Regions from separate parts of the Metabacillus sp. SLBN-84 genome, predicted to be linked through region 2. Evidence: predicted binding sites of a transcription regulator. Region 2 holds the regulator's gene; each other region holds the start of a gene.
The links. The regulator LexA, encoded in region 2, represses DNA repair genes until DNA is damaged. The targets are predictions, from matches to a motif close to CGAACATATGTTCG.
Positions count from the first base shown of each region.

Region 1: uvrB (excinuclease ABC subunit UvrB) is a predicted target of LexA. The motif match lies at 6,587-6,600, and genes of this name have one in related genera.
Region 3: RKD52_RS08330 (Y-family DNA polymerase) is a predicted target of LexA. The motif match lies at 5,522-5,535, and genes of this name have one in related genera.

Region 1 is NZ_JBRJIP010000001.1:527,703-537,506, reverse strand. Features, by position in the region: gene RKD52_RS02585 (DUF4097 family beta strand repeat-containing protein) at 1-479, opposite strand, end outside; gene RKD52_RS02580 (DUF4870 domain-containing protein) at 531-851, opposite strand; gene uvrA (excinuclease ABC subunit UvrA) at 1,649-4,525, opposite strand; gene uvrB (excinuclease ABC subunit UvrB) at 4,532-6,514, opposite strand; gene RKD52_RS02565 (DUF2198 family protein) at 6,759-6,998, opposite strand; gene RKD52_RS02560 (peptide chain release factor 3) at 7,014-8,603, opposite strand; gene RKD52_RS02555 (HAMP domain-containing sensor histidine kinase) at 8,856-9,804, opposite strand, start outside.
Region 2 is NZ_JBRJIP010000001.1:2,316,857-2,326,660, reverse strand. Features, by position in the region: gene hflX (GTPase HflX) at 1-1,013, shown strand, start outside; gene RKD52_RS11925 (methionine gamma-lyase family protein) at 1,006-2,274, shown strand; gene RKD52_RS11920 (MerR family transcriptional regulator) at 2,373-2,777, shown strand; gene glnA (type I glutamate--ammonia ligase) at 2,845-4,179, shown strand; gene RKD52_RS11910 (hypothetical protein) at 4,230-5,672, opposite strand; gene lexA (transcriptional repressor LexA) at 5,768-6,388, opposite strand; gene yneA (cell division suppressor protein YneA) at 6,548-6,859, shown strand; gene RKD52_RS11895 (YneB family resolvase-like protein) at 6,873-7,520, shown strand; gene RKD52_RS11890 (DUF896 domain-containing protein) at 7,591-7,821, shown strand; gene tkt (transketolase) at 7,993-9,804, shown strand, end outside.
Region 3 is NZ_JBRJIP010000001.1:1,651,347-1,661,150, forward strand. Features, by position in the region: gene RKD52_RS08300 (SDR family NAD(P)-dependent oxidoreductase) at 1-498, shown strand, start outside; gene RKD52_RS08305 (spore germination protein) at 619-2,160, shown strand; gene RKD52_RS08310 (Ger(x)C family spore germination protein) at 2,157-3,356, shown strand; gene RKD52_RS08315 (hypothetical protein) at 3,343-3,510, shown strand; gene RKD52_RS08320 (GerAB/ArcD/ProY family transporter) at 3,507-4,601, shown strand; gene RKD52_RS08325 (YqzH family protein) at 4,620-4,814, opposite strand; gene RKD52_RS08330 (Y-family DNA polymerase) at 5,593-6,855, shown strand; gene RKD52_RS08335 (YolD-like family protein) at 6,870-7,202, shown strand; gene RKD52_RS08340 (CDGSH iron-sulfur domain-containing protein) at 7,713-7,910, opposite strand; gene RKD52_RS08345 (iron-sulfur cluster biosynthesis family protein) at 8,040-8,363, shown strand; gene RKD52_RS08350 (DUF2552 family protein) at 8,377-8,619, shown strand; gene RKD52_RS08355 (alpha/beta hydrolase) at 8,666-9,586, opposite strand; gene RKD52_RS08360 (hypothetical protein) at 9,684-9,804, opposite strand, start outside.

The DNA of each region.
Region 1 (9,804 bases), 1.8 Mb from region 2:
ATAAATATATCCTTCGCCTGTTCGGCGTTTTCAGCTCTGTAAACCTTGATATCACATTCTGCCCGTACGTCTTGCTGCGGCCATGACTGCAGCGTGACACTACCGTTTAAAATCTGAATGTCCAAATCGCGGATATCCGCATTTTCGTAGTGATACACATGCTGGACACTGACCGATTGGCCAAAGTTCAAATCAAGATCCATCTCCTTCACCTTTTTAACGGCGGAATCGATATCGAGTTCTTTGACTTTTTTCACAGCTGTATCAATAAACAAGGCAAGTTTTGACGACAGGGCAGAGGACGGCGCAGCTTTTTCTTTTTCAACAAACGGCCCGCCAAAACCAGTATGATCGGCCATAGATGCCGTCTCTTTTTGGGCATATTCTGATTCAAGACCTTCAATGAGTGTTAACGCTTCGCTTGCTGACAGCTTTCCTTGCTCAACCAATTCCAAGATGCGTTTCTTCTGATCCTTCACAATTCCTTCCCCCTATTTATGTAATGGCAAAGCCTTGAGTCATCTCAAAGCTTATACGGTTTTCAATATTTTAATTCCCTGCACAATGTTGTAGACAAACACCGCAATGTTGACAACCCCAATCAAAATGAACGCAAAAATCATAATCCCAACCGCCAATGCCTCAGGAGAACCGGCAAGACCTGCAAACAGCATCATGAAAAACGGCAGGATCAATGTTAACAGCGGAACCAAATGAGAAAACAGCGACTTTTTAGCGTGCTGCTTCACATCGCGCTCTTCTGCAATAAAGTACACGATGATCGGAAATAAAAACGGGGCAAAAAAGATACTGAAATAACAAAGTGAGGATAAGAGTTTATTTGTGTTCAATTCATGTCAGCTCCTTATAACAGTATACGACTGAGTGAAAGATAAGTTTCATTCTTTTTTGGGCTGGAGGCGGAAAAGTACAAAATGCTGGCCATCTCAGGGGTGAGTTGAGTGTGTTTTGATTGGGAAGATGGTCCCTTTCTCGGAGATGAGTGCCGTCAAATTGGAAAATCTATGGTTTGATGGTTCCTATCTCGGAGATGAGTGCCACCAAACTGGAAAATCTTTGGATTGATGGTTGCTATCCCGGAGATGAGTGCCACCAAACCGGATAATCTGTGGTTTGATGGTTCCTATCTCGGAGATAAGTGCCACCAAACTGGAAAGTCTTTGGATTGATGGTTCCTATCTCCGATGATAAGTGCCACCAAACTGGAAAATCTTTGGATTAATGGTTTCTATCCCGGAGATAAGTGCCACCAAACTGGAAAATCTTTGGATTGATGGTTCCTATCCCGGAGATAAGTGCCACCAAACTGGAAAATCTTTGGCTTGATGGTTTCTATCCCGGAGATAAGTGCCACCAAAAAAGAAAATCTTTGGATTGATGGTTCCTATCCTGGAGATGAGTGCCACCAAAACGGAAAATCTTTGGATTGATGGTTTCTATCTCGGAGATAAACCGGCAAATCTTTGGCTTGATGGTTCCTATCCCGGAGATGAGTGCCACCAAAAAAGAATATCCGAGGATTGATGGTCCCCATCGTATAGTGTTTTGTGTCATAAAGCCCGGTGCAAATAGAAATACCCCCTAATATAAAAAACAGCCCCCGCCTTATAAGGCATGGGGGCTGCAGTTATGCTTTCGCAACGGCTTCTTTTTCTTTTAATGCTTTTTTCATCCGTTCGCGGTCGCGTTCGAGAATCGGTTTTAAATATTTGCCCGTATAAGAGCCTTTTACTTTTACTACTTCTTCCGGTGTGCCTGAAGCAACGATCTGGCCTCCGTGATCTCCGCCTTCAGGGCCGAGGTCGATGAGATAGTCTGCTGCTTTGATGACATCCAGGTTATGTTCAATGACCAGCACCGTATCGCCATTTTCAACGAGACGCTGCAGGACTTTGAGAAGACGTGAGATGTCATCTACATGAAGGCCTGTTGTCGGCTCATCCAAAATGTAAAGAGAGCGTCCAGTTGAACGGCGGTGAAGCTCAGAAGCAAGCTTCACGCGCTGCGCTTCTCCTCCGGACAGGGTGGTTGCCGGCTGGCCGAGTGTGATATAGCCAAGTCCAACATCGTAAATGGTTTGAAGCTTTCGCTTGATTTTCGGGATATTTTCGAAGAAGGATACAGCATCCTCAACCGTCATTTCAAGAATATCCGCGATATTTTTGTCTTTGTACTTCACTTCAAGAGTCTCGCGGTTATAGCGTTTCCCGTGGCAGACTTCGCATGGCACATACACATCAGGAAGGAAATGCATCTCGATCTTGATAATTCCGTCACCGCGGCACGCTTCGCAGCGTCCGCCTTTTACGTTGAAGCTGAAACGCCCTTTTTTGTAGCCGCGCACTTTTGCTTCATTTGTCGTCGCAAACACATCGCGGATGTCGTCAAACACTCCCGTATAAGTGGCAGGGTTTGACCTCGGCGTGCGGCCGATCGGAGACTGGTCAATGTCGATGACCTTATCAAGCTCTTCAATTCCTTTGATTTCCTTATGCTCACCGGGCTTCGTTTTGGCGCCGTTCAGCTTTTGGGCAAGGGACTTGTGGAGAATTTCATTCACAAGTGTACTTTTTCCAGAACCGGAAACACCTGTTACGGCCACAAATGTTCCAAGTGGGAATTTAGTTGTGACATTCTTCAGATTGTTTTCGCTCGCGCCCTTGATTTCGATATATCTTCCGTCAGGTTTGCGGCGCTCAACCGGCAGAGGAATGAATTTTTTGCCCGACAGATATTGTCCCGTCAATGAATTCTTGTCATTCATGACGTACTCCGGCGTGCCTTCGGAAATGATCTGCCCGCCGTGGACACCTGCGCCAGGTCCTATATCAATCAAGTAATCCGCTGCAATCATTGTATCTTCATCATGCTCGACGACTATGAGCGTATTTCCGATATCCCTCATGCTTTGAAGTGTCTGAATCAGCCTGTCATTATCCCGTTGATGAAGGCCGATCGACGGCTCATCCAGAATGTACAGAACACCTGTAAGTCTGGAGCCAATTTGCGTGGCAAGCCTGATCCGCTGGGCTTCGCCGCCGGAAAGAGTACCGGCAGCACGGCTGAGCGATAGATAGTCCAGTCCTACATTGTTCAGGAATCCAAGCCTCTCCTCAAGTTCCCTGAGGATCAGTCTTGCAATCTGCATTTCTTTCTCCGTTAAATTCAGGCTTTCAAAGAAAGCGATGGCTTCATGAACCGAAAGAGCTGTGACCTTTCCGATATGATTTCCGTCAACAAGTACTGCAAGACTTTCTTTTTTAAGTCTGTGACCTTTACATTTAGGGCATGCCTGCTGAGCCATGTATTTCTCCATTTGCTCGCGGATGTAATCAGAGCTTGTCTCTTTGTAGCGGCGTTCCACATTCCGGATTACCCCTTCAAACTGAATGTAGTTTTCACGCACCTGTCCAAAGTCATTTTCATAGCGGAAATAGATTTCATCACTGCCGCTGCCGTAAAGAACTTTATCTAAAAGGTGTGCCGGTATATCCCTGACCGGAATATCCATCGGAACACCGTAGTGATTGCACACTGCTTCAAGCAGCTGCGGGTAGTACTGCGAACTTGTCGGCTCCCACGGTGCGAGCGCATGCTGTTTTAAAGACAGGTCTTTATTAGGCATAACAAGATCAACGTCCACCTCAAGCTTTGTGCCAAGTCCGTCGCATTCATTGCAGGCGCCAAACGGGCTGTTGAACGAAAACATCCTCGGCTCAAGCTCGCCGATTGAGAAACCGCAGATTGGACAGGCATGATGTTCGCTGAACAAAAGCTCTTCCTCATCGATGATGTCAATGACAACCCTGCCTTCCCCAAGGCCGAGGGCAGATTCAAGAGAATCCGCTAAACGGGCTGAAATTCCCTCTTTTATCACAATCCGGTCAATCACGACTTCAATCGTGTGCTTTTTGTTTTTCTCAAGGCTGATCTCATCGCCGACTTCCATCATTTCCCCGTCGACCCGGACGCGCACGTAGCCCTGCTTTTTAATATCTTCAAACACCTTCGCATGTGTTCCTTTTCTTCCAGAAACAATTGGTGCAAGCACCTGAAGCTTTGTCCGCTCGGGATACTCAAGGATTCTGTCAACCATCTGCTCGATTGTCTGGGACGAGATTTCAATATCGTGGTTTGGGCACGTCGGTCTTCCAATGCGTGCAAACAGAAGTCTCAGATAATCATAAATTTCTGTGACAGTCCCTACTGTGGAACGGGGATTCCGGCTTGTTGTTTTCTGGTCGATTGAAATGGCAGGTGACAGCCCTTCGATGGAATCAACGTCCGGTTTATCCATTTGCCCGAGAAACTGGCGGGCATATGCAGAGAGCGATTCAACATATCTCCGCTGCCCTTCCGCATAAATCGTATCAAATGCAAGCGACGATTTTCCTGAGCCTGATAAACCTGTCAAAACGACGAGCTTATCCCGCGGAATCGTCACATCTATGTTTTTTAAATTGTGAGCGCGCGCACCTTTCACACTAATTTTATCGAGTGCCATCTAGTTTCATCCTTCCGCTTTAAGCTCTAGTATCAGATCACGAAGCTCGGCAGCACGCTCGAAGTTGAGCCCCTTGGCCGCTTCTTTCATCTCTGATTCCATTTGCTGTATGACTTTTTCGCGCTCTTTTTTAGACAGCTTGCCGAGTTTTGGAAGAGCTGATTCCAGTTCTTCCGCATCTTCCGGGGCAATAACAGCGCGAATCGTCTCGGCAATTTTTTTCTGGATTGTCTTCGGCTCTATGCCGTGTTTTTCATTGAAAGCCTTCTGTGTTTCACGCCTGCGTTTTGTTTCATTTATGGCAATTTCCATGGAATTCGTCATTTTATCGGCATACATAATAACGTGTCCGTTTGAGTTCCGGGCAGCGCGCCCAATCGTCTGAATCAGCGAGCGCTCCGATCTCAGGAAGCCTTCTTTATCCGCATCAAGGATGGCGACAAGAGACACTTCAGGGATGTCGAGTCCTTCCCTTAGAAGATTGATTCCGATAAGAACATCAAACTTCCCGAGGCGCAGCTCCCTGATAATCTCGATCCGCTCGAGCGTTTTGATTTCAGAATGCAGGTAGTTAACCTTAATGCCGATGTCTTTCAGGTAATCGGTCAGATCCTCTGACATTTTCTTAGTAAGGGTCGTGACAAGGACACGCTCGTTGCGTTCAATTCTGGCATGAATCTCTCCGATCAGATCATCAATCTGACCCTGAATCGGCCTGACGTCAATGGTTGGATCAAGGAGCCCTGTCGGACGGATAATCTGCTGCACCATTTCAGGTGTATGATCAAGCTCGTAAGGTCCTGGAGTTGCAGATACAAACAGGATGTTATTGATATGTTCTTCAAACTCGTCAAACTGAAGCGGACGGTTGTCTTTGGCTGACGGCAGGCGGAATCCGTGATCGACAAGCACCTGCTTTCTCGCCTGGTCTCCGTTAAACATCCCTCTGATTTGAGGAATCGTCACATGTGACTCATCGACAACAATCATAAAATCCTTCGGAAAGAAGTCGAGGAGCGTGTAAGGCGTTGAACCGGCCGGGCGGAGCGTCAGGTGCCTTGAGTAGTTCTCAATCCCCGAGCAAAAGCCCATTTCCCGCATCATTTCAAGGTCGTATCTCGTACGCTGCTCAAGGCGCTGCGCTTCAAGCAGCTTACCGTTCTCATGAAGCTCTTTCAGCCGTTCTTCAAGCTCTTTTTCAATATTTCCGATCGCGACTCTCATTTTTTCTTCGCGGGTAACGAAGTGGGATGCCGGGAAGATCGAGACATGCTCGCGGTCGCCGCGGATTTCACCGGTCAGCGCATCCACCTCGCGGATGCGGTCAATCTCATCCCCGAAGAATTCAACCCGGATGCACTGTTCGTCTCTTGAAGCAGGGAAAATCTCCACAACATCCCCGCGCACCCTGAACGTTCCCCGCTTAAAATCAATGTCATTGCGTTCATATTGTACATCCACAAGCTTCCGCAGAAGCTGATTGCGTTCAATATCCATGCCCGTGCGCAAAGAAACGACCAGGTCGCGGTATTCTTCTGGAGAACCGAGGCCGTATATGCAGGATACACTGGCAATAATAATGACATCTTTTCGTTCAAATAACGAGGCGGTAGCGGAGTGCCTCAGTTTATCGATTTCATCATTAATGCTTGCGTCCTTTTCAATGAATGTGTCCGTCTGCGGGACATAGGCCTCCGGCTGGTAATAGTCATAGTAGCTGACAAAGTATTCGACTGCATTGTTTGGAAAAAACTCTTTAAACTCGCTGTACAGCTGTCCGGCAAGTGTTTTATTGTGGGCGATAATCAGCGTCGGCTTGTTCACTTCCTGAATGACGTTTGAAACGGTAAACGTCTTCCCGGTGCCTGTTGCCCCAAGAAGAGTCTGATGTTTCTTCCCGTCTTTTATGCCCTGGACAAGCTGTTTGATCGCCGCTGGCTGATCGCCTTCCGGCTTATAATTTGATACTAACTCAAAACGATCGCTCAACAGGAGGACCTCCATTCGTATGTAATCAGTATTCATATTTTACCATAATCGCAGAGAAAAACACTAAAAATACGAACGATAGTTCGTATTTTTCTTTCGACATTTTGGTTTGATTTTATCATTATCGCCTGAAAAAGCTATTTAAATGCTTGTGTTTCTTATTTCAATACCTTTTTAGGACGGACGGTAAACCGGAAGGCTGTTTTAGACAAAACAAAAAACCTGTTCCCACAGGGAACAGGTTCTAATTGGTTTTTTCATTTCTCGTCCTTTTGGCCATTTTAGCTGTGTACATGAATCCTGCAATAACCGACACCGCGTCAAGAGCGATGAGCAGCCAGGAATCCATGTAGCCTTTTGTGTAGGCTGCAGCAAGCAGGGCGATAGTCAGCACCGTTGCCACGTAGTGATTATACGTCACGCGGGCAAACAGCGTGAGAATGACAAACGGCAGGACGAGAGCCAGAGCTGCTTTCAGTAACATGCGATCAGCCCCCGCTTATTTATCTGTAGCTGAATAGCTTTGATAGTCATTTTCCTGCAGAAGATCGATCAGTTGAATGTCTTTATGGTTTTCACTGAAATGCCTGAAGGTAAATTCGTTTTCAAACAGAACGGCATACTGGTCGTTGCGGTCGCGGACAAGAAGGCTTCTTGAATCGAAGAAGCGCTTTTCGAACTTGTCGTTGCCGATCCATCTTGGAATGCGGTCGCCCATCGGCACGAATTCGATTTCGACGTTATATTCCGCTCTCATGCGGTATTCGAACACTTCATATTGAAGCTGTCCGACTGCACCGAGAATAATGTCGTCGGTAGAATCCTGGCGGAAGTACTGAATGGCGCCTTCCTGAACAAGCTGTTCAATTCCTTTGCGGAACTGCTTTGCTTTCATGACGTTTTTCACGCGCACTTTTTTGAACATTTCAGGCGGGAACTGCGGAAGCTCATCATACTGATAGCCTTCCTTACCGGCTGTCAGCGTATCCCCGATCTGATAGACGTTCGGGTCATAGATACCGATGATATCACCCGCGAACGCTTCATCAACAGTTTCTCTGTCTTTGGCCATAAATACCTGGGTCTGATTCAGCTTCAGCGTTTTGTTCGTTCTGCTTAGCTGAACACTCATTCCGCGCTCAAAGCGGCCGGAACACACGCGAAGGAAGGCGATTCTGTCGCGGTGAGACGGGTTCATGTTGGCCTGGATTTTAAAGATGTAGCCTGAAAATTCTTCAGTTTCAGGAGAAATAAAGCCCTGATTTGTTCTTCTCGGCTGCGGCGGAACCGCATACTGAAGAAACACGTCAAAGAACGATTTAACGCCGAAGTTTGCAAGTGCGCTTCCGAAGAATACAGGCGTCAGTTCTCCGCGCTTCACACGGTCAGTGTCGAACTGGTTTCCTGCTTCTTCAAGCAGCTCAAGCTCATCAAGCGTTTCAAGGTATGTCGGATGGCTGCCGATTTCGCTGCCTTCCACTTCATCTGCAGGAATGATTTCCTCCTGCTCGTTTCCTTTAAACTGAACGACTGTGTGCTGCTCGCGGTCAATAATTCCAAGGAACCGCTTGCCCATTCCAACCGGCCAGTTCATTGGATAGGATTCGATGCCGAGCACTTCTTCAATTTCAGACAGAAGCTCAAGCGGATCTTTTCCTTCACGGTCAAGTTTGTTGATAAAGGTGAAAATAGGAATGCCTCTCATGCGGCAGACTTTAAACAGCTTGATCGTCTGAGGCTCAACCCCTTTAGTGGAGTCAATAATCATCACGACGCTGTCAACTGCCGTCAGTGTGCGGTAGGTGTCCTCACTGAAATCTTCGTGTCCAGGAGTATCAAGGATATTAACGTGGAAGTCATGGTAAGGAAAACTCATTACACTTGATGTAACGGAAATGCCGCGTTTTTTCTCAATTTCCATCCAGTCGGAAGCGGCAAATTTGCCGGTCTTCTTCCCTTTTACTGTTCCTGCTTCGCGAATCACTTTCCCGAAGTACAGGAGTTTTTCTGTTAACGTTGTTTTACCGGCATCCGGATGGGAGATGATGGCAAACGTCCGTCTCTTTGAAATTTCGTTATCTATGCTCATATATGATTACCCTCACAAAGTTTACTTCGTTTGAAATATATCACATTTAGAGCAATAGAACAATTTCAGCCCGTACTTTCTTTTACACAGGAGCTGTGAAGAAAAGAACATTGACCGCAGCCATAATGACAGCGCCTACAAGAATGAAGACCGTATCTTTCTTTTTCATAAATCTCTTCCCCTTTCCTTTATTTCAGCCATATTTGTGATCAGTTTACCAGAGAAGTATGAACAAAGTATGAACAGCGCTCTCTACTTCTCTGGAAATTTGAGGATGAAAGTCGTTCCCTGGTTCTTTTCGCTGCTGATCTCAATTTCTCCGTTATGCATGAGGACAAGCTGCTTTACAATGGAGAGGCCAAGGCCGAACTCACCAAATTGATGGCCTGTGCGTGACATATCCGCTTTGTAGAACCGCTGCCAGATGGATTCCACTTCCTCAGGATCCATGCCAATTCCTGTGTCCTCAATCACAATAATGGTTTCCTTATACCCCTTTTTCCCTCGAAGGCAAACGGTCCCGCTCTCTGTAAATTGAATACTGTTTTTCGTAATGTTGATCAGAATCTGAATGAGCCGGTCATAATCGGCATAGATCTCTGTATCTTCATCTGCAGCAATATCCAGCCGGACGTTTTTATCTTCTGCCTGCAGCTCCAAATGTTCTTTTATGATTTCAAAAACCTCAATCAGCTTAATCTTTTCTTTAAAAAGCTTCACCTGGTTTGAGCGGATTTTTTCATAATCCAGATTTTCATTGACGAGCCTTATCAGCCGTTTCGTCTCCTGACTCACAAGCTGCAGTCCCCGCTCTTTTTCCTCTTCCTGAATCATGTTGTTTTTCAAACCTTCAATCACACCGCTGATTGTCGTGAGCGGCGTCCTCAGTTCATGTGAGACATCCGCCATAAATTTTCTCCGGCGGTTCTCTAAACTCTCGATTTCTTCATTTGATTTTTTCAGCTGGCCGGCCATAATGTTAAAATCATTGGCCAGTTCGCCAATCTCGTCGATTGTAGAAGTTGGCACGGAGATGTCATATTTCCCCTCTGCGATCATAGACGATGCGTTTCGAATCCGCTGAATTCTCTTTACGTGGAGACTTGATAGAATCCAGCTGAGCAGCAGGGAAACAGAGAGCGAAATTAGGATTGTGTAGAGCAGGTACCTGTTGATTTCACTGATCGTCGCGCGGGATCCT
Region 2 (9,804 bases):
GTCAGCAGCGGAATCTGTCGGCTGCCCTTGATGTGAAAATTATAGACCGCACACAGCTGATTCTTGATATATTTGCGACGCGTGCAAAATCAAAAGAAGGCAAGCTTCAGGTGGAGCTTGCGCAGCTTCAGTATCTTTTGCCGAGGCTGAGCGGACAGGGAATCAATCTTTCAAGACAGGGCGGCGGAATCGGCACGAGGGGACCGGGCGAAACGCAGCTTGAAACAGACCGAAGACATATTAGAACTCGCATACATGAAATTAAGCTGCAGCTTGCTGCAATCGTCAGCCACCGGAACCGCTATCGTGAAAGGAGAAAGAAAAATCAGGCTTTCCAGGTAGCTCTGGTCGGCTACACCAACGCCGGGAAATCGACATTGTTTAACCGGATTACAGACGCTGGCACATTTGAAGAAGACCTGCTTTTTGCCACACTTGATCCAATGACTAGGAAGATGACACTGCCATCTGGCTATCAGGCTCTTTTAACAGATACGGTAGGGTTCATACAGGATCTGCCGACAACGCTAGTTGCAGCTTTCCGCTCTACACTTGAAGAAGTGAAAGAGGCGGATTTGATTCTGCATGTTGTGGACAGTTCAAATGAAGATTACGTCAATCATGAAAAAACGGTCTATAAACTGCTTGAAGAACTGAAGGTCACGACGATTCCGGTCTTAACGTTATATAACAAGCAAGATAAGCAGTCGCAAGGCTTTGTTCCTTCCCCAAAAGGCGAGCATGTGCTGATCAGCGCCTTTTCAGATGCGGATATTGCAAAACTGAAACAGAAGATTCAGTCGTTTTCGATGGAGCTGATGGAAGAATACAGCATTGATGTGCCTGCTTCAGAAGGCAAGCTTCTGGCTTTATTGAAAACAGAAACAATGGTAGGGCATTTTGCCTTTAATGAAGAAGAAAATCATTATGAAATACAGGGACACTTCCTGCCGGGGCATGCAGCTTCCGGCCAGATAGAGATGTATAAGAGAAAGGGAAACAAACATGTTTAACCAATTGAAGTACGGCGATAAGCTTGCGCAGCTAGCTGCACAGGCAGAAGAAAAAATTAGAGATACCCACAAAAAAATTGATGAACGAATGGAAATGAACCAGTTTCGGGTTCTTCAAAGCTACAGAGACCATAGAGTAAGCGACTCTCATTTTATCCCGACCACAGGATATGGGTATGATGATCATGGACGGGATACGCTGGAACAGATTTATGCGGATGTTTTCGGCGGGGAGTCAGGGCTTGTAAGGCCACAGATCATTTCAGGCACCCATGCCATTTCCATTGCCCTGTTCGGAGTGCTGCGTCCATTTGATGAACTTCTATATATAACGGGAAAGCCTTATGATACCCTTGAAGAGATTGTAGGCATCAGAGGCAGCGGCACCGGTTCACTCAGCGAATTCAAAATCGGTTACCGGGCAGTTGAACTGAAAGAAGATGGCGGCATAGATTATGATGCCGTCGGTGCTGCCATTACAGAAAAGACAAAGATGATCGGCATTCAGCGCTCTAAAGGATATGCCACAAGGCCTTCTTATACCCTTGCAGAAATCAAGCAGATGATTGACTTTGTCAAATCCATTAAGCCTGATGTTGTCGTTTTCGTGGACAATTGCTACGGTGAATTTGTTGAAGAACTTGAACCTTGTCACGTTGGTGCTGACCTTATGGCAGGTTCGCTTATTAAAAATCCGGGCGGCGGACTTGCGAAAACAGGCGGTTATATCGTTGGGCGCAAGGATCTTGTGGAAGCATGCTCCTACCGGATGACATCACCGGGAATCGGGGCTGAGGCAGGTGCGTCCCTTTACAGTCTTCAGGAAATGTATCAGGGATTTTTCCTTGCTCCGCACGTTGTTGCACAATCTTTAAAAGGTGCTGTGTTTACAGCAGCGATGCTTGAACTTGCAGGGCTTAAAACGAACCCGTCATGGGATGCAGTCCGCACAGACCTTATTCAGTCTGTCCAGTTTGAGCAGTCCGATTTAATGGTTGCGTTCTGCCAGGCCATTCAATATGCATCACCGGTCAATTCGCACGTGACGCCATATCCGAGCTATATGCCGGGATATGAGAACGATGTCATAATGGCTGCAGGTACATTCGTACAGGGAGCAAGCATCGAACTTTCGGCAGATGGTCCGCTGCGTCCCCCGTATACAGCGTATGTTCAGGGCGGATTAACGTATTCGCATGTGAAAATTGCCATCTGTTCTGCTCTTGATCATCTTCTGGATAAGAATTTAATTCGTCTGTAACCCAATATAAATACAAATGTCATTTTTCCTAACATAGTGTTGACACATTATATGACATGGAATATAATATGATTAAGTTAAGAAAAGGAGGGAATACAATGGGTGATACGATTCGACGCTCGATGCCCTTATTCCCGATCGGAATTGTCATGCAGCTGACAGAACTCTCTGCCAGACAAATTCGATATTATGAAGAAAACGGCTTGATTTTCCCTGCAAGAACAGAAGGGAACAGACGCCTATTTTCATTTAATGACGTAGATACGCTTCTTGAAATAAGAAGCCTTATCGAACAAGGCATTAACATGGCCGGCATCAAGCAGATTTTTTCTTCTAAGGATAAAAGCATGGAACGCGAGGAAGAAGGCCAGCCTAAAAAAGTGGAAAAACCGGATCTGACCGACGCTGAACTTAGAAAGCTTCTGAAAGCTGAACTGATGCAGGCCGGAAGGTTTCAGAGATCATCGCTCAGACAGGGTGACATGTCTAGATTTTTCCATTAATTAACGCAGCTTCACTTAAATTTTCACAATAAATATTACTTAGTATTGTTAGGAGAGGATTTTCACAATGGCAAAGTATTCGAGAGAAGATATTGTACGCTTAGTACAAGAAGAAAACGTAAAATACATCAGACTGCAGTTCACGGACATCCTTGGAACAATCAAAAACGTAGAAATTCCTGCAAGCCAGCTTGAAAAAGCACTTGACAACAAATGCATGTTTGACGGATCTTCAATTGAAGGATTTGTCCGCATCGAAGAATCTGACATGTATCTGTATCCTGATCTTGATACGTTTGTTATTTTCCCTTGGACATCTGAAAAAGGCAAAGTTGCACGTTTCATCTGCGACATCTACAGCCCGGACGGGACACCATTTGATGGAGATCCGCGCAACAACTTAAGACGCATGCTGAAAGAAATGGAAGACCTTGGATTCACTGACTTCAACCTTGGGCCTGAGCCTGAATTCTTCCTTTTCAAGCTTGACGAAAAAGGAGAACCTACTCTTGAGCTAAACGATCACGGCGGCTACTTCGACCTTGCTCCGACTGACCTTGGAGAAAACTGCAGACGCGACATCGTGCTTGAGCTTGAAGAAATGGGCTTTGAAATTGAAGCATCCCACCATGAGGTAGCTCCTGGCCAGCATGAAATTGACTTTAAATATGCAGGCGCTGTAAAAGCTTGTGATGATATCCAAACGTTTAAACTTGTGGTTAAAACAATTGCGCGCAAACACGGATTGCATGCTACATTCATGCCAAAGCCTCTGTTTGGAGTAAACGGATCTGGAATGCACATGAACCTCTCTCTTTTCAAAGACGGAGTGAACTCATTCTATGACAAAAACAGTGAACTTGAGCTGAGCGAAACAGCTAGACATTTCATCGCCGGCGTAATCAAGCATGCTCCAAACTTCACAGCTGTTACGAATCCGACAGTTAACTCATATAAGCGTCTGGTTCCTGGTTACGAGGCACCATGCTATGTTGCCTGGTCTGCACAAAACAGAAGCCCGCTTATCCGTATCCCTGCTTCACGCGGACTAAGCACACGCGTAGAAGTGCGCAGTGTTGACCCTTCTGCAAACCCGTACCTTGCAATGAGCGTATTGCTTGCTGCTGGTCTTGACGGCATTAAAAACAAACTTGCTGCTCCAAAACCGATTGACCGCAACATCTATGTCATGACGAAAGAAGAGCGCGTTGAGAATGGAATCGTTGATCTTCCTGCAACTCTTGCACAGGCTCTTGATCTTCTGAAAACAGACGAAGTGATCATCAACGCACTTGGCGAGCATTTGTTTGAGCATTTTGTAGAAGCGAAAGAAATTGAATGGGATATGTTCCGCACTCAAGTTCACCCATGGGAACGTGAGCAGTACATGTCTCAATACTAAGAATCACACTCAAAAACCTCAGCTGTTTGCTGAGGTTTTTTTGCATGTTTTTAGTCGATTCCGTCTGATTTTCTCTTCTGTAAATAATCCTTCAGCAGTCTCATAATAGCTATTGCGGCAAGCACTGAGCCAACTGCAATTCCTGATAAAGCAACCACCAGTGAGATGTATTCAAACACAGAGTAATCTGCAAGTTTGTTCCAGCTTATGCTGCCTTTCCAATCCTCAATAACAAGGTTCATGCCATAGATTCCGGAAATAACCGTATAAGTAGTAAGGATCAGCAGCAGGGAATTATGGCGTTTGCTGGCCAGCTTCTCCTGATTTTGATAAAGAGTGTCCATTGTATTATTTACTTCTTTATAGAGGGTCTCAATTTTAAACCGGTCTTTCATCATGACAGAAAGCTCCTGTCCTTCCGTTCTGCTGCTGATTTCTGAAAAAATATACTTAGCCGTGAAATTAGCAATCGAGCGAATCAGACCTTCCATTTTATCCTGTTTCCGGTCAATGTAGAGCTGTGAATAGCTGTATGAAAGTTTTAAAAGGACAATTTTATAGAAAAGATGCAGGATGAGATTGTAATAGAGCTGACCGACCATTTCTTCCGCGGTCACGTTCTCCTGACCCACATCATTCGTAATTTTAGTGAATGTATGATCACTCACAACGTGAAAACTGCCGGGGGACCACCTGTCGTAAATGTGATCTTGTATATACTGGCTGATATAAGCGGGATTGCTTGCGGACATATACGGTTTGCCATTTTGATCATAACCATTTATGTGCCCTGTGCGAAACAAGGTTTCAGGTGATATTTCTGCGTCCTTTTCTGTCAAAAGATAACTGCTGACAAACATTCTCTCATCAATAAAGTAGGGAAGGCTTCCAAGATAGGTTGACTGGCTGTTTTCACTCTTCTCTATATACGGGACAACAGAGGGGCACAGCTCTTCAAAGATAAAATCCTGAATCTTTTCATAAGTGCCCTGTCCTGAATGGAGAACAGTTCCTTTTTCTTCTGTAATAAACGGTTCAAGAACTCTGAAGTGATCCATAAAATCGAGTGCATCGCTCAGTATCAATGTTTTGCTGTCAGATGTAAGCTCCGTCCTGATTGTAATCATTCCAACAGAAAATGGGCAAATATACAGATCGATTGAGTGGATAGTGAAAGAATATTCATTTACAGCTGTACGAAGCGTGCATTTTGTGTCAAAGGATTTGGAGTATCTGTTAATAGCCTTATCCTTATGCTGATCTGGAAAGAGAATCTGTTCTATGTACGGCATAAAATAATGCTTCAGCCGTTTATGGGGAAGGCTCGTTTTCTCTCCGTAAAATTTGTTCTGCTGAGCGCTGCTGTTGATGCTGAAAAATTCAAATCCGCTTGCCTTAAGTTCATCAGTCAGCTGGGAGATGCAGTCCCTGTCCCATGAAAAAGGAAAAATAAACTGGGCATTTGCCCGCAGAATGGCCGGTTCTTTTGTCATAGGCACCCTCTCATCTTTTTTTCATTATTATGTTCCCCTGAGAGAAGACTGTAAAACAGGCAAATAAAAAAACTTTGCCTGTAAAAGCAAAGTTTTCAGTGTATGTTTCTATAAACTCCAACAACTTTTCCCAAGATAACGACATGTCTGAGAATGATCGGTTCAAGTGTAGAGTTCTCCGGCTGAAGACGCACATAATCTTTCTCTTTGAAAAAACGTTTGACAGTTGCCTCATCATCCTCTGTCATGGCAACAACGATATCCCCGTTGTTTGCAGTGTTCTGCTGCTTGACAATGACCATGTCCCCATCAAGAATGCCGGCTTCAATCATACTGTCTCCCATAATCTCAAGCATGAAGATCTGATCATCGGATGCGGCGAACGTATCTGGAAGAGGAAAATATTCCTCGACGTTTTCAATGGCTGTGATCGGGGAACCGGCTGTTACTTTCCCGATTACAGGAACGTTAATCACACTTGAACGCGGAATCATCGCTGTCTCGTCCTCTAATATTTCAATCGCTCTCGGCTTTGTCGGATCCCGTCTGATCAATCCTTTGCTTTCAAGCCTGGCAAGATGGCCGTGTACAGTGGAGCTGGAAGCAAGGCCCACTGCTTCGCCGATCTCGCGGACTGATGGCGGATATCCTTTCTTTTGTACTTCAAGTTTTATAAAAGTGAGGATATCCTGCTGCCTCTTTGAAAGTTTTGTCATTTTATCCACCTCGCGTCCTGTAATTTATGTTGATTATAGCATGTTTTTCCTGCACATACAAACATAAGTTCGAAAAACGGCGTTGACAGAAACGTTTGTTCGCATTATACTGAAAGTATCAAATATGCGAACAAACATTCTATTAAGGTGGGGATTGGGTTGAAAGGTTCATTATCTTACGTTATTTCTTTCTTTGCAGTTGTCATTGTAGCTGTCTTTGCATTATCATACACAGGTGAAAAAGAAAACCTTGATCATTATGTATCCATTGAAATAGCAGAAGGTGACAGCATCTGGAGCCTTGCAGATCAATATGAGGAGCATCACCGCATGTCCAAGACCGATTTCGTTGAATGGGTGCAGGATAAAAACGGACTGCCGACAGCTGTGATCAAGACAGGAGATTCTGTGGTTCTTCCTATTGATAAACAAACCTACCATGACGGGACACAGCTTGCATCAAGAAAATAGGGAAGTGAGAACACTGAACGCAATCATCTACTGCAGAGTCAGTACAAGAAAAGAAGAACAGGAGACATCACTCGCCAGGCAAAAAGAAGAACTTTTGGCCCTTTCAGCAGCGCACGGCATGAATGTGGCAAAGGTTATTGAGGAGCAGGCGAGCGGATATGAGGTTGAAAGAGAAGGTATTTTTGAAATATTTGACTGCATAAAGGAACAGAAAATTGACGCCATTGTTATTCAGGATGAGACGAGACTGGGGAGAGGCAACGCCCGCATCGCCCTTATTCATTTTTTCGCAAAAGAAGGCATTACGATATATACGGCCACGCAGAATGGAAAGCTTTTTTTGTCTGAAGCAGATTCCATGGTTCTGGAAATTGTAAGCATTGTTGAAGAATATCAGCGGAAGATCCATAATCTGAAAATTAAACGCGGCATGCAGCGGGCGGTTGAAAAAGGGTATAAACCTCAAAGGAATCTTACTAACAGAGATAAAGGGAGCGGCAGAGAGAAGAAGGAAGTGCCTGTCAGCGAAATTATCAGGCTTAAACAGAATAAACTGACATTCTCAGAGATTGCGGCTACCTTAAGAGGGTTTGGATACGAGGTTTCTAAAGCGACAGTACATAGAAGATATCAGGAGCACATGAAAGAGGAACAGGTCTAATCTGTTGTTTTTTGCCCCCATATTTAGTACGATAGCATAGTAAATCGTATTAGGTAAAGGAGCTGCAGTCATGCTGCCAAAAGAAAAGATGGCAAGAATCAATACCTTGTCCAGAAAATCAAAAACGTCCGGTCTTTCTCCGGAGGAAAAACAGGAACAGCAATCACTTAGACAGGAATATCTCAAGGCATTCCGAGGTTCTATGAAAAATACATTAAAAGGCGTTACAGTACTGGATCCGAACGGAAATGATGTAACACCTGAAAAATTAAAAGAAGAGCGCAGACGCGATCTTCATTAATCACCGGAATACGTCAATTTTTGATGTATTCCTTTTCATTTTGCACATAATACATTAGAATAGGTTCTTACACTTCTCATTTTTGCAATTCCATGCGAAATGGTTGTATGAATAGGCCAGTAAAGCTATGATAAAAAAGTAGAATGTTATTTCTGAAAGGATGATCAATTAATGTCACATTCAATTCAAGACTTATCAATTGCTACCATTCGAACACTGTCGATTGATGCGATTGAAAAAGCAAAATCAGGACATCCTGGAATGCCTATGGGGGCAGCTCCAATGGCGTATTCGCTCTGGACGCAATTTATGAATCACAATCCTAAAAATCCTGAATGGTTCAACCGCGACCGTTTTGTCTTATCTGCAGGTCACGGATCTATGCTGCTTTACAGCCTTCTTCATTTATCAGGCTATGACTTGACGATGGATGATCTTAAAGAATTCAGACAATGGGGAAGCAAAACACCGGGACACCCTGAATTCCGCCACACAGCAGGTGTAGATGCAACAACAGGTCCGCTTGGCCAGGGAATTGGGATGGCTGTCGGAATGGCTATGGCAGAACGTCATCTTGCACATACATATAACCAAGAGTCTTATCCGGTTGTCGATCACTACACATATGCAATCTGTGGAGACGGTGACCTGATGGAAGGAATCTCTTCTGAGGCAGCTTCACTTGCAGGGCATCTAAAGCTTGGCAAATTAGTTGTTCTTTACGATTCTAACGACATTTCTCTCGATGGAGATCTTGACCGCTCATTCTCTGAAAACGTGGAAGACCGTTTCAAAGCAATCGGCTGGCAGGTCATTCGTGTAGAAGACGGCAACAACCTTGAAGAAATCGCTAAAGCGATTGAAGCTGCTAAACAAGATGAAACTCATCCTACTCTGATTGAAGTGAAAACGACAATCGGCTACGGATCACCGAATATGTCAGGAAAATCAGATGTTCACGGCAAGCCGCTTGGAGCAGATGAGATCAAACTGACGAAAGAAGCATATGCATGGACATTCGAACAGGACTTCCACGTTCCTGACGAAGTGTATGCTCATTTCAAAGAATCAGCAGAACAGTTCGGTTCGAAAAAAGAACAAGAATGGAACGCTCTTTTTGATAGCTATAAAAAAGAATTCCCTGAGCTTGCAAAAGCTCTTGAAGCAGGAATTAAAGGCGAACTTCCTGAAAACTGGGATTCAGAAGTGCCAGTATATGAAGACGGCAAAGCACTTGCTTCCCGTGCTTCTTCCGGTGAAGTGTTAAACGGCCTTGCGAAAAATGTTCCATACATTTTCGGCGGATCAGCTGACCTTGCAGGTTCAAACAATACTTCTATTAAGGGAGCAGCAGATTTCACAGCTGAGGACTACAGCGGACGCAACATCTGGTTCGGTGTCCGTGAATTCGCAATGGGTGCTGCACTAAACGGCATGGCGCTGCATGGCGGTCTTCGAGTTTACGGCGGAACGTTCTTTGTATTCTCTGACTACCTGCGTCCGGCAATCCGTCTTGCTGCCTTAATGGGTCTTCCGGTAACGTACGTATTTACACATGACAGTATTGCTGTAGGAGAAGACGGCCCGACTCATGAGCCGATTGAACAGCTTCCTGCCTTGCGTGCAATGCCGAACCTGTCGGTCATCCGTCCGGCAGACGGCAATGAGACTGCTGCTGCATGGAGACTTGCCCTTCAATCTGAAACGGCACCGACAGCACTTGTTCTTACCCGTCAGAATCTAAAAACGATTAAAGGTACGTCTGAAACGGCATATGAAGGAGTTTCTAAAGGAGCTTATACGATTTCTCCAAGCAAAAAAGAAACGGCTGACGCACTTCTTTTAGCATCAGGCTCTGAAGTAGGACTTGCTATCGAAGCACAAGATGCTCTTCAAAAAGAAGGCATTGATGTTGCGGTTGTAAGCATGCCTTCATGGAACCGTTTTGAAAGCCAGTCAAAAGAGTACCGCGCATCCGTACTT
Region 3 (9,804 bases), 670 kb from region 2:
ACAGTGGAAGAAGCAACGCTGGATGAAATGACCTCCATGTTTGAGGTTAACGTATTCGGACTGATCGCCTGCACCAAAATGGTCCTGCCGGGGATGAGAGCACGGAACGACGGCCATATCATCAACATTGCCTCACAGGCCGGAAAGCTCGCAACACCGAAATCAAGCCTGTACTCAGCCACAAAGCATGCGGTTCTCGGCTTCACGAACAGCCTCCGGATGGAGCTTGCCGGCACCGGCATTCACGTCACATCCGTCAATCCGGGACCGATCCAGACGAATTTTTTCAACATTGCAGATCAGAGCGGAACGTACGTGAAAAATGTTCAGCGCTTTATGCTTGATCCTGATAAAGTATCTGAAAAAATTGTCAGCGCCATGATGACCGAAAAGCGCGAAATCAACCTTCCCGGCTGGATGAATGCCGGCAGCAGCTTTTATCAGCTCATGCCGCGCGTGTTTGAAAAGCTCGCGGGAAAAGCACTATCAAGAAAATAAAGACAAAAAACAGCCCTGCTCTCATGAGCAGGGCTGTTTTTTGAGGGGAAAACTCATACTTTACCAGTGTTTACCTCATACTACGTGTAATAATCTGTTACCAGGAGGTGAAGGCCGGACATGAATGGACCAACCAATGAAACAAAGAAGCTTCAGCAAATTCAGAAGGAACAGGGCGAGCTCGAGCAATTTGCAGGTGAGGAAATCCGGGAAAATGCCTGTGAAAACATGGAGCGCTTATCCGCCATATTCGGAAAAAGCGCTGATTTGAAGACATTGGTTTATGAACAGGAGGCCTTCACATTCGGCATCGCCTATCTTGACGGAATCATCAATAAACATCAGCTTGAAGAAACGGTCATTGAACCGCTCATTGTCCATCAGCAATCTTTGAAAGCCGGGGGTGCAGACAGAGAGACCCTGATTGAGAATCTTATTTCTCCTGCTGCGGTGCTTTCAGCAGCCTTTCATTACAAGCAGCTGCTCGAATCACTGTTAAACGGCAGCGTTCTTCTATTCATTGACGGCCTGAAAGTAGCGTATACCATTCCTTTGGAATACTGGCCTTACAGGTCAATTGAAGAGCCTCAGACTCAAACGATGGTAAAAGGGCCGAGAGAAGGCTTTATTGAGTCTCTTCAAATTAACATGACACTGCTGAGGAGGAGAATTGCCACGCCGTCCCTGCATTTTCTTCCGCGCACAATCGGGAATGTGACAAGAACGAAACTTCTTGTCTGTTATATGGAAAAGCTTGTAGACCGTGATGTTCTCAATAAACTGCTTGTAAAAATAGACAAAATCAAAACCGACAAGGTCTTTGATACGGGCATGCTGGAGGAGTTATTGGAGGAGAAGCGGTTTACCCCGTTTCCCGCTTTTCAGTCGACAGAAAGGCCGGATGTTGCAGCAGCCGCCATTGCCGAGGGCAAGGTGGTCATTATGATGGAGGGAACGCCTTTTGCCATTATTGTACCGGCCACTTTCTGGTCCTTTTTTCAGGCAGCCGAGGATTATTACAATCACTTTGACCTGGCGACCTTTATTCGCTTCATCCGGCTGATTTCATACATCATTGCCCTTGCGCTGCCGGCGTCCTATATTGCGGTAACCACCTTCCATCAGGAACTGATTCCTCCGAATCTTCTGGTCAGTCTCGCAGCCCAGAGAGAGGGCGTTCCGTTTCCCGCCTTTCTCGAGGCCCTTCTGATGGAGCTGATCTTTGAGATATTAAGAGAAGCTGGAATTCGGATGCCAAGGCCGATCGGTTCTGCGGTTTCCATTGTCGGCGCAATTGTCATTGGGGAATCCGCCGTTGCTGCAGGGCTTGTGTCGCCAGCAATTGTTATTGTCGTCTCCCTGACAGCTATTGCGAGTTTTGTATCTCCTTACTATTCTTTCAGCGGAACAGGAAGGCTGCTCCGGTTTATTCTGATGATTCTTGCCTCAACACTTGGAATTTACGGGATGATTATGTTTATGATTGCACTTGCTATTCATCTGAGTTCGCTGCAGACCTTCGGTGTGCCGTACTTTGAACCTTTCGCTCCTTTTAAAGCGGAGAAACAAAAAGACAGCTTTCTGCGGTTTCCTCTCTGGTGGACGCAGACAGCTTTCTACTTAAAGTACAGAAGAAAACTGGAAAGCGGGAAACCGAAATGAAAGCATACCTTGTATTTTTCCTCCTTCTTTTTCTTATAACCGGCTGCGGCCGGACAGAGCTGAATGATCTTATTGTTGTATCGGGAATCGGAATTGATAAGAGCGGGGAGGGGCTGCTGATGCACTTTCAGGTCATCAATCCAAGCGGTACGGCTGCTTCGCAGAGCGGTGCGCCTAGCGGCGGATCGGGAGGCCCGGTGTACACGTATTCTTTTGAGGGGAAAAATGCGAGCGAAATTCTGCAAAAGGCTAAAAACACTATTTCGCGGAAACTCTATTTCTCCCATGTATCTACCATTGTCGTGAGTGAGCGTTTTGCAGCCGAAGAGGGCCTTCTGCCGGTACTTGAATTTACCGAACGGTTTTATCAGATCAGAAGGAACGTCAATTTTCTGATTGCCAAAGATGCGGATTCCTCCTCCATTTTGAAAATGTATACGCCCATCCAGAAGATGCCGGCATTATCGCTTGAATCACGGATTCCAAACACAAAAAGTTCAATGGGTTTCAGAGCCGGAATCACATTAAAATACATTTTAAAATGGTTTTCCAATCCTCATCAGGAGCCCTTCATTTTCGGAGTGGAAAAACAGCAAAATCAAAAGGCAGCCAGCAAAACGGAAGATTTGTCCAGCATCGATGGAAATCCGAACAGCTTTACGATTACCGGTCTGGCATTATTTAAAAAAGACAAGCTGATTGACTGGCTCACATATGATGAATCACGTTCGCTCGGACTGATGAAGGGACTTGTGTCAGGGCCGTCTGTCTACACGATTGATTGTCCGAATGCGAAATCCGGTTCCATCATTCTTGTTGCGCAGCATATGAAAGGCTCCCTATCATATGTAAAAGCAGATGTCCCGTCTTTTCAGACCCACATCCGCATCAAGGGCTTCGTCCAGGAAGCATCCTGCAGCAAGTCCCTCGACAATTCCGGGCAGATTAAACAAATTGAGAAACTGGCAGAAAAGAAAATCAGCGGGGAACTTCAAGCTGTATTTGAAAAGATAAAAGAAAACAGCACCGATTCTTTCGGCTTGAGACGGATCATTTTTGAAGCCGATCCTCAACTGTTTAAAAAGTGGGAGCCAAGATGGGACGAACTGTACCAGGAGGCCAGACTGAGTACAGATGTTACATTCACGATTGAAAATACAGGGTTAAGGATGAAGAGCATGTATGAAGACAACTAATCGCCGTTTTGTACTTGTCCTTTCTGTCTTTTGGCTTTTTACTCTGGCCTATACAGCGGATTATATGATGAAGATTGGCCTGTTCCAGTTTGCCGACTGGACCAGGGCCGTCTTCAGCCCGGTTATCCGGTTCATCCTTGGAGGTATGCAATGAATCACAAACTTACTGAGGCGCAGCTCTTTCTGCTTAATATCAGCTTTGTAACAGGCAGTTCGATCCTGATGGCACCGGGACTGACGGCAGCCTATGCCAGAAATGACGCGTGGCTGTCCATGCTTTTCGCTTTGGGTGCAGGACTGCTGCTGAACGTTTTTTTTCTGCTCTGTCTGAAGCAGTTCCATTATGCCTCCATATTTTCTGTCATGGAGCAGGCGGCAGGCCGTTATGCAGGGACAGTAATAAACATCATCATTATTTTTTATTCTCTTCACTTAGCAGCCTATGTCGTCAGGAACCTGAGCAACTTTATGACTACCTCTATCAGCCCTGAGGCAAGCAGCTTCACGTTTCAGGCTGCCATTATTTTAATTTCGCTTTATTCGGTCTATTTTGGGGCCAACAACCTGGCAAGGGTTAATCAGTTTTATGCGCCGATCGTCATGATGCTTCTCTTTTTTTCCTTTATTTTGGTCATCAATCAGTTCGATTTCTCCAATCTGAAACCTGTTCTTTACCGGGGAATAAAACCTGTTTGGAGCGGAGCCTATACGACAATCGGCTTCCCCTTTCTTGAAATGCTGCTCCTTTTTTCTCTCACTGGCTATATGAGCAAGAAAAAAAACATTCCCGCGGCCTATCTTTTTTCCCTGTTTACAGGAGGAATCATCCTTGTGCTGATTGTGCTGTTCAGCATTGGCATTCAGGGCTACGATCTCGTTCAGAGACAAACCTATTCAACCTTTGAACTTATGCGGGATATTGACATCATTGACCTGCTTGAACGGGTGGAAGTGCTGATCGGGATTGCCTGGATTTTTGGGATTTTTGTGAAAATCACAATTTGCTTTTTATGCGCCATGCTTGGCTTTCAGTCCATCTCCAGGCACCCTACCTACCGCCCTTTCTTATTGCCGGCAGGAGTTTTCGTTTTCGTGCTCTCAAATGGCATCCATGAAAATATTATCAGCTTTTCGGATTTCGTCTCAAGCTATTGGACGATTTGGTGGTTCGCCCTGTACCTCCTGTTAACCCTTACAATGATTGCCGGGATTCTTTTTAAGCGCCATACAAAAACGCTGAATTAAATGGACCCGGCGTGCCATTTAATTCAGCTCCTGATTTGTGACATAGCCGTACACGGTATCTTCCACAGCCTCAAACCATTCGGATCCTTCCGTTTCTCTCTGTTCCCTTACTTTTGCAACAAGCTCAGCCGCTTCCTCTTCACTGAGCCTGCCATCCATCTCATACTGCTCAAAAGATTGCTGAATCATCTTCCAAATCCATTTCTCGTTCATAGTTCACCTCGTTTGTATCCTGATTATATGAGGGTTTCCGGAGAATGCCAAGCTGAGATTTTTTGTCCGGCTTACGGGTGTTAGGGGAGGTCCGGCTTTTTAGTGTCCTCCATTTTTGATTTTTGGGTTTTGGGGGTAGGATACCGATGAATTCTTTTCTGTCCTTCGGAGCTAAACAAGGCGATTCCGCTTTTCGTGTTGTCCAGCTCCATCGCTCAACTCCTCTGTCAGAACGGAATCGCCGGTAAAGGCAAAAGGCGCCTTTTCCGGCGATTCCTTTTCTGACTCCCGGAGCTAAACGAGCGATTCCGCATTTCGTGTTGTCCAGCTCCGCCTCCTAGTCCTTCTGTCAGAACAAAATCCCCCAAAAAGTCAAACCCGGACTTTTCGCGTGATTTCTTATCTGACTGAAAGGATTGAACAGTCGGCTCCGCTTTTCGTGTTGTCCAGCTCCATCGCTCAACTCCTCTGTCAGAATGGAATCGCCGGTAAAGGCAAAAGGCGCCTTTTCCGTCGATTCCTTTTCTGTCCTTCGGAGCTAAACAAGGCGATTCCGCTTTTCGTGTTGTCCAGCTCCGCCTCCTAGTCCTTCTGTCAGAACAAAATCCCCCAAAAAGTCAAACCCGGACTTTTCGGGTGATTTCTTATCTGACTGCCAGGCCTGAACAGTCGGCTCCGCTTTTCGCAGAAAAAACTACCATTGAAATCGAACGTATATTCGCTTACTATTAGCATATACTGAATGGGAACATATATTCTGTTGTGAGGAGTAAGAACGATGATTGAGGATTACAGTCAATTTCCAAAACGAAAGATTCTGTGCATTGATATGAAGAGCTTTTATGCCAGCTGTGCCGCGGTTCTGGAAGGTCTTGACCCGCTTACGTGCCATTTGGCGGTGGTTGGTGACACAGAAAGGCAAGGGAGTATTGTTCTGGCAGCTTCGCCCTGTCTGAAAAAAGATTTTGGCATCAAGACCGGATCCCGTCTGTTCGAAATTCCGAAAGATTCCCGCATTCGGATTGTTAACGCAAAAATGGCTTCTTTTGTCCGTATTTCGACTGAACTGACGCGCCTTTTTCACCGGTATGTCCCGAAGGATGCCATCCACACGTACAGCGTCGACGAAAGCTTCATCCAGGTTGACGGAGTGGAGGGTATCTGGGGAGATGCGTGGGAGGTTGCTGCAAAAATCAGAGATGATATGGACCGTGAATTTTCGCTGCCGTGTGCAATCGGCATCGGACCCAACATGCTGCTTTCGAAAATCTGCCTTGATCTTGAGGCGAAGAAAAAGGGCATTGCGGAATGGACGTACGACGATGTGAAAGAAAAACTGTGGAAGGTGCAGCCGCTCCGGGAAATGTGGGGCATCGGCAGCAGAGTTGAAAAAACGCTGAACCGGATGGGTATTTTCAACGTAGGGCAGCTTGCCGCCCATCCGCTTGAAGTGCTTGAGAAAAAGTTCGGAATTATGGGCAACCAGCTTTATTACCATGCATGGGGCGTTGATCTCTCTGAAATTGGTGCGCCGATTCTGCAGGGGCAGATCAGCTTCGGGAAGAGCCAGATTCTCATGCGGGATTATCCTGATCCGGAAGAAGTAAAGCACGTGATTCTTGAAATGTGCGAAGAAGTCGCAAGAAGGGCGCGCACGCACAGGAAAGCAGGCAGAACGATCAGTCTCGGCATCGGCTACAGCCATGATGAGCTTGGGGGCGGATTTCACCGCTCCCGGACGATGGACCGGCCGACCAACATCACCATGGAGCTCTACGAAACATGCCTCGCCTTATTTGAACAATTTTACGCACATAAAACCGTCCGGAAAATTTCGATTGCCCTCTCCAACATTGAAGATGATTCCGAAATGCAGCTCGATTTATTCCAGCCAAACCGCGAAAAAGAACAGATCCTTGGCTATGTCATGGACTCCATCCGCGGGAAATACGGACCCAATGCCCTGCTGCGGGCCGTTTCCTATACAAACGCAGGCACAGCAAGGCACCGCGCCAAGCTTGTCGGCGGACACAAAGCGTAAAAGGAGGGATACTCATGATTCGGGATCGGGGCAATATCAAATGGACATCCATGATGCTGCCTGAGCATGTAAAAATCTTAAGAGAACTTGAAATTGAACAGGGCTATAAAACGAAGCCCGCAGTAGACGAACAGCAGCTCGAGCATTTTAACGAAATCATCAGCCTCGCCATGGAGGAGAACCGCGAGCTTGCGTTCACCTACTACGAACATCACGATTTTCACGTGCTCAAAGGCCGTGTACACTACGTAGATCCGATCCGCGGATGCCTGCGGATCATCGGCGGAGACCACACGCGCGTTGATCTGCCAATCGAAAAAATAACGGATATAGGGGAGAAGGAGTGAGGTGAAGGCGGGCGGAGGATGCCTGCCTTTTCTTGCGAAGATGTGAGAATGGGCGTGATCATACTGATCATGCTCTTTTTGTTGTATCGAGTTATAATCCTGTTTTAAAACACTTTGCAGGCGTTTGAGATGGGGAAAAGTGTTGTAATGGGATTTTAAGAACACTTTGGAGATGGGAGAGACGGGAGAAAGTGTTGTAATCGGATTTTAAGAACACTTTAGGAATGGGAGGGGCGAGAGAAAGTGTTGTAATTGGTTTTTAAGAACACTTTGAGAATGGAAGAAGCGGGTGTAAGTGTTGTAATCGAGCTTTAAGAACACTTTGGAGATGGGAGAGGCGGGAGAAAGTGTTGTAATCGGTTTTTAAGAACACTTTGGAGAAGGGAGAGCCAAGGGGAAAGTGCTGTAATCCTGTCTTAAGAACTTTGGAGGCTCCGCCGGAAAAAGCAAACCCTGCTCTTTCCGGTGGATTTTTTTAACCTTCTGAACTAAACGGCCGCCTCCGACCTCCTACTCCGCCCTAACCACCGACTGAAACACGCCCTTATGCGAACCGTCGCAAAACGGCATTTTTTTGGAGAGTCCGCAGCGGCAGAGAGAGAAGCTCTGTTTGGTCTGGAAGACGTTTCCTTCTGCGTCGATGAGTTCGATGTCTCCTGTTATGCGCAGGGAGCCGTTGTCGTTTACTTTGATTACGGGTTTGGTCATCTTATCACTCCTTCTATATTTAGACGTTATTCGGCTGGGGCATGGGGTATGACAGGCAAGCCTCGGTGCGCATCTGACCGAGTTGTGATAAAATGTCCCTAAGCAACCTGAAACGAGGAGACATGACGTATGGAAATTAAATGGACAGACCGTGCCATGAAAAAAATAGAAGGCAGTGTGCAGGCTCACTCCGATAAACAAGTGAAGCTCAAATATGATACGGACGGCTGCGGATGCGTGGTCAGCGGAGTGACTGCACTCTGGCTTGTTGATGAAAAAGACGGGGATGATGTTCAGATTGAGACGAACGCATATCCGGTTCTGGTTGAAAAATCAAAGATGGTGTTTCTGGATGAAAAGATGACAATTGATTTTAACGAGACAGCGAACAGCTACATGCTGACATGTCCTTCGCAAATCTTGAATCCGCGCATGAGTCTGACTGTAAAGTGAGGTGGAGAGAAAGATGAAGGACCGCTTAACAACTCTTAAAAACATCGCATTAAATAAAACATGGGTTTCGTTTTTGAACAGCAACCATCCGTACACCCTGCTTCACTGGTCGATCGGCGGAGTGTTTGAGGAAAAGAAGGATGTCTGGCTGCTTCAGGATGAAATGACATTTGAAGCACAGGAATTTGCCACAATTGATGAAGCAATTGCCTGGCTTGATGAACATATGCATGACATTACGGACGTGCTTGGATAAACCCCAAAAAGCCCTGATTCAGTTGGAATCAGGGCTTTTTTACGTTTTATACAGTTGCTTCCTGTTCTTTCATTTCTTCATAAAATTCATCAATGATCCGTTCATATTCCTCGCGGTTTTCGGTGTAGGACATGGCGTGGGCGCCTTTTTCAGCAAAGTACAGCTTTTTCATCCCGGATTTTTTCTCGAACAGCTGCTGGGTCATCGCTGACGGTATGTAATCGTCGTCTTTGCTGTGGATAAACAGAACAGGATGCTGAATTCTGTCCATCACCGCAATCGGTGAAACGTCCTGGATGGTGTACCCGTCCCGCAGTTTCAGAAACCGCCTTGCAATCGGCATCACAAGGTAGCCGGGAAGCTTGAAGTCGGATTTCAGACGGTATAGCAGCTGCTCTTGAAGATCTGAAAACGGACAGTCGGCAATATAGTAATCAGCACCGTCTTCTACGAGTCCTGCATAAAGCAGCGTCGTGACGGCGCCCATGGATTCCCCGTGAATGCCGAGGTGCAGGTCATCGCCGACACGGTCCTTCAGCCAATGCACGACAGACTGAAGGTCGTATTTTTCATAGTGCCCGAAGCTTGTTGTTTTACCGCCTGTTTCTCCATGCCTTCTGTGATCATAGATCAGCACATTGATTCCCCGTTTTAAAAACAGCTTCATGTACTTGACCGAGTTAATCCGGTTCATGGTAACTCCGTGGCAGATAATGACATAGGAGGAGGTGCTGTGGGGGGCAATCAGATGGCCCCTGATGTCATATCCGAACTGGGACGGGATGGACACTTCAATTTTGTTGTAGGCTTCATACTCGCTTTCGTCGTAATGGCCGTCTTTTGTTTCGCGGTCAATAATTTCTTTGTCTGACTTCTTTCGCATGTACATCATCTGGTTGGTGAAAAAGAATCCTACGACAAAGATATAGGAGAGGATGATGCCTGCTCCGATCAGCCACTTTTTCATCTGCATTCTTCCTTCCGCTGTATAATACATCCATTTTATCACGAAGAAGGAAAAGGAGAAAAACAAAAGCAGCAAGCACATGGGGCTTGCTGCCGCGTTATTGTTCCGAGTTTTGGCGTTTTGTCGGATGTACAGCCTTTTCCATTTCTTCAAAAGCCATCGTTTGCTTTGGCGTATCTGCATTCGGCTTGCCTTTTTGGCTCTTAGATGCCTTTTCG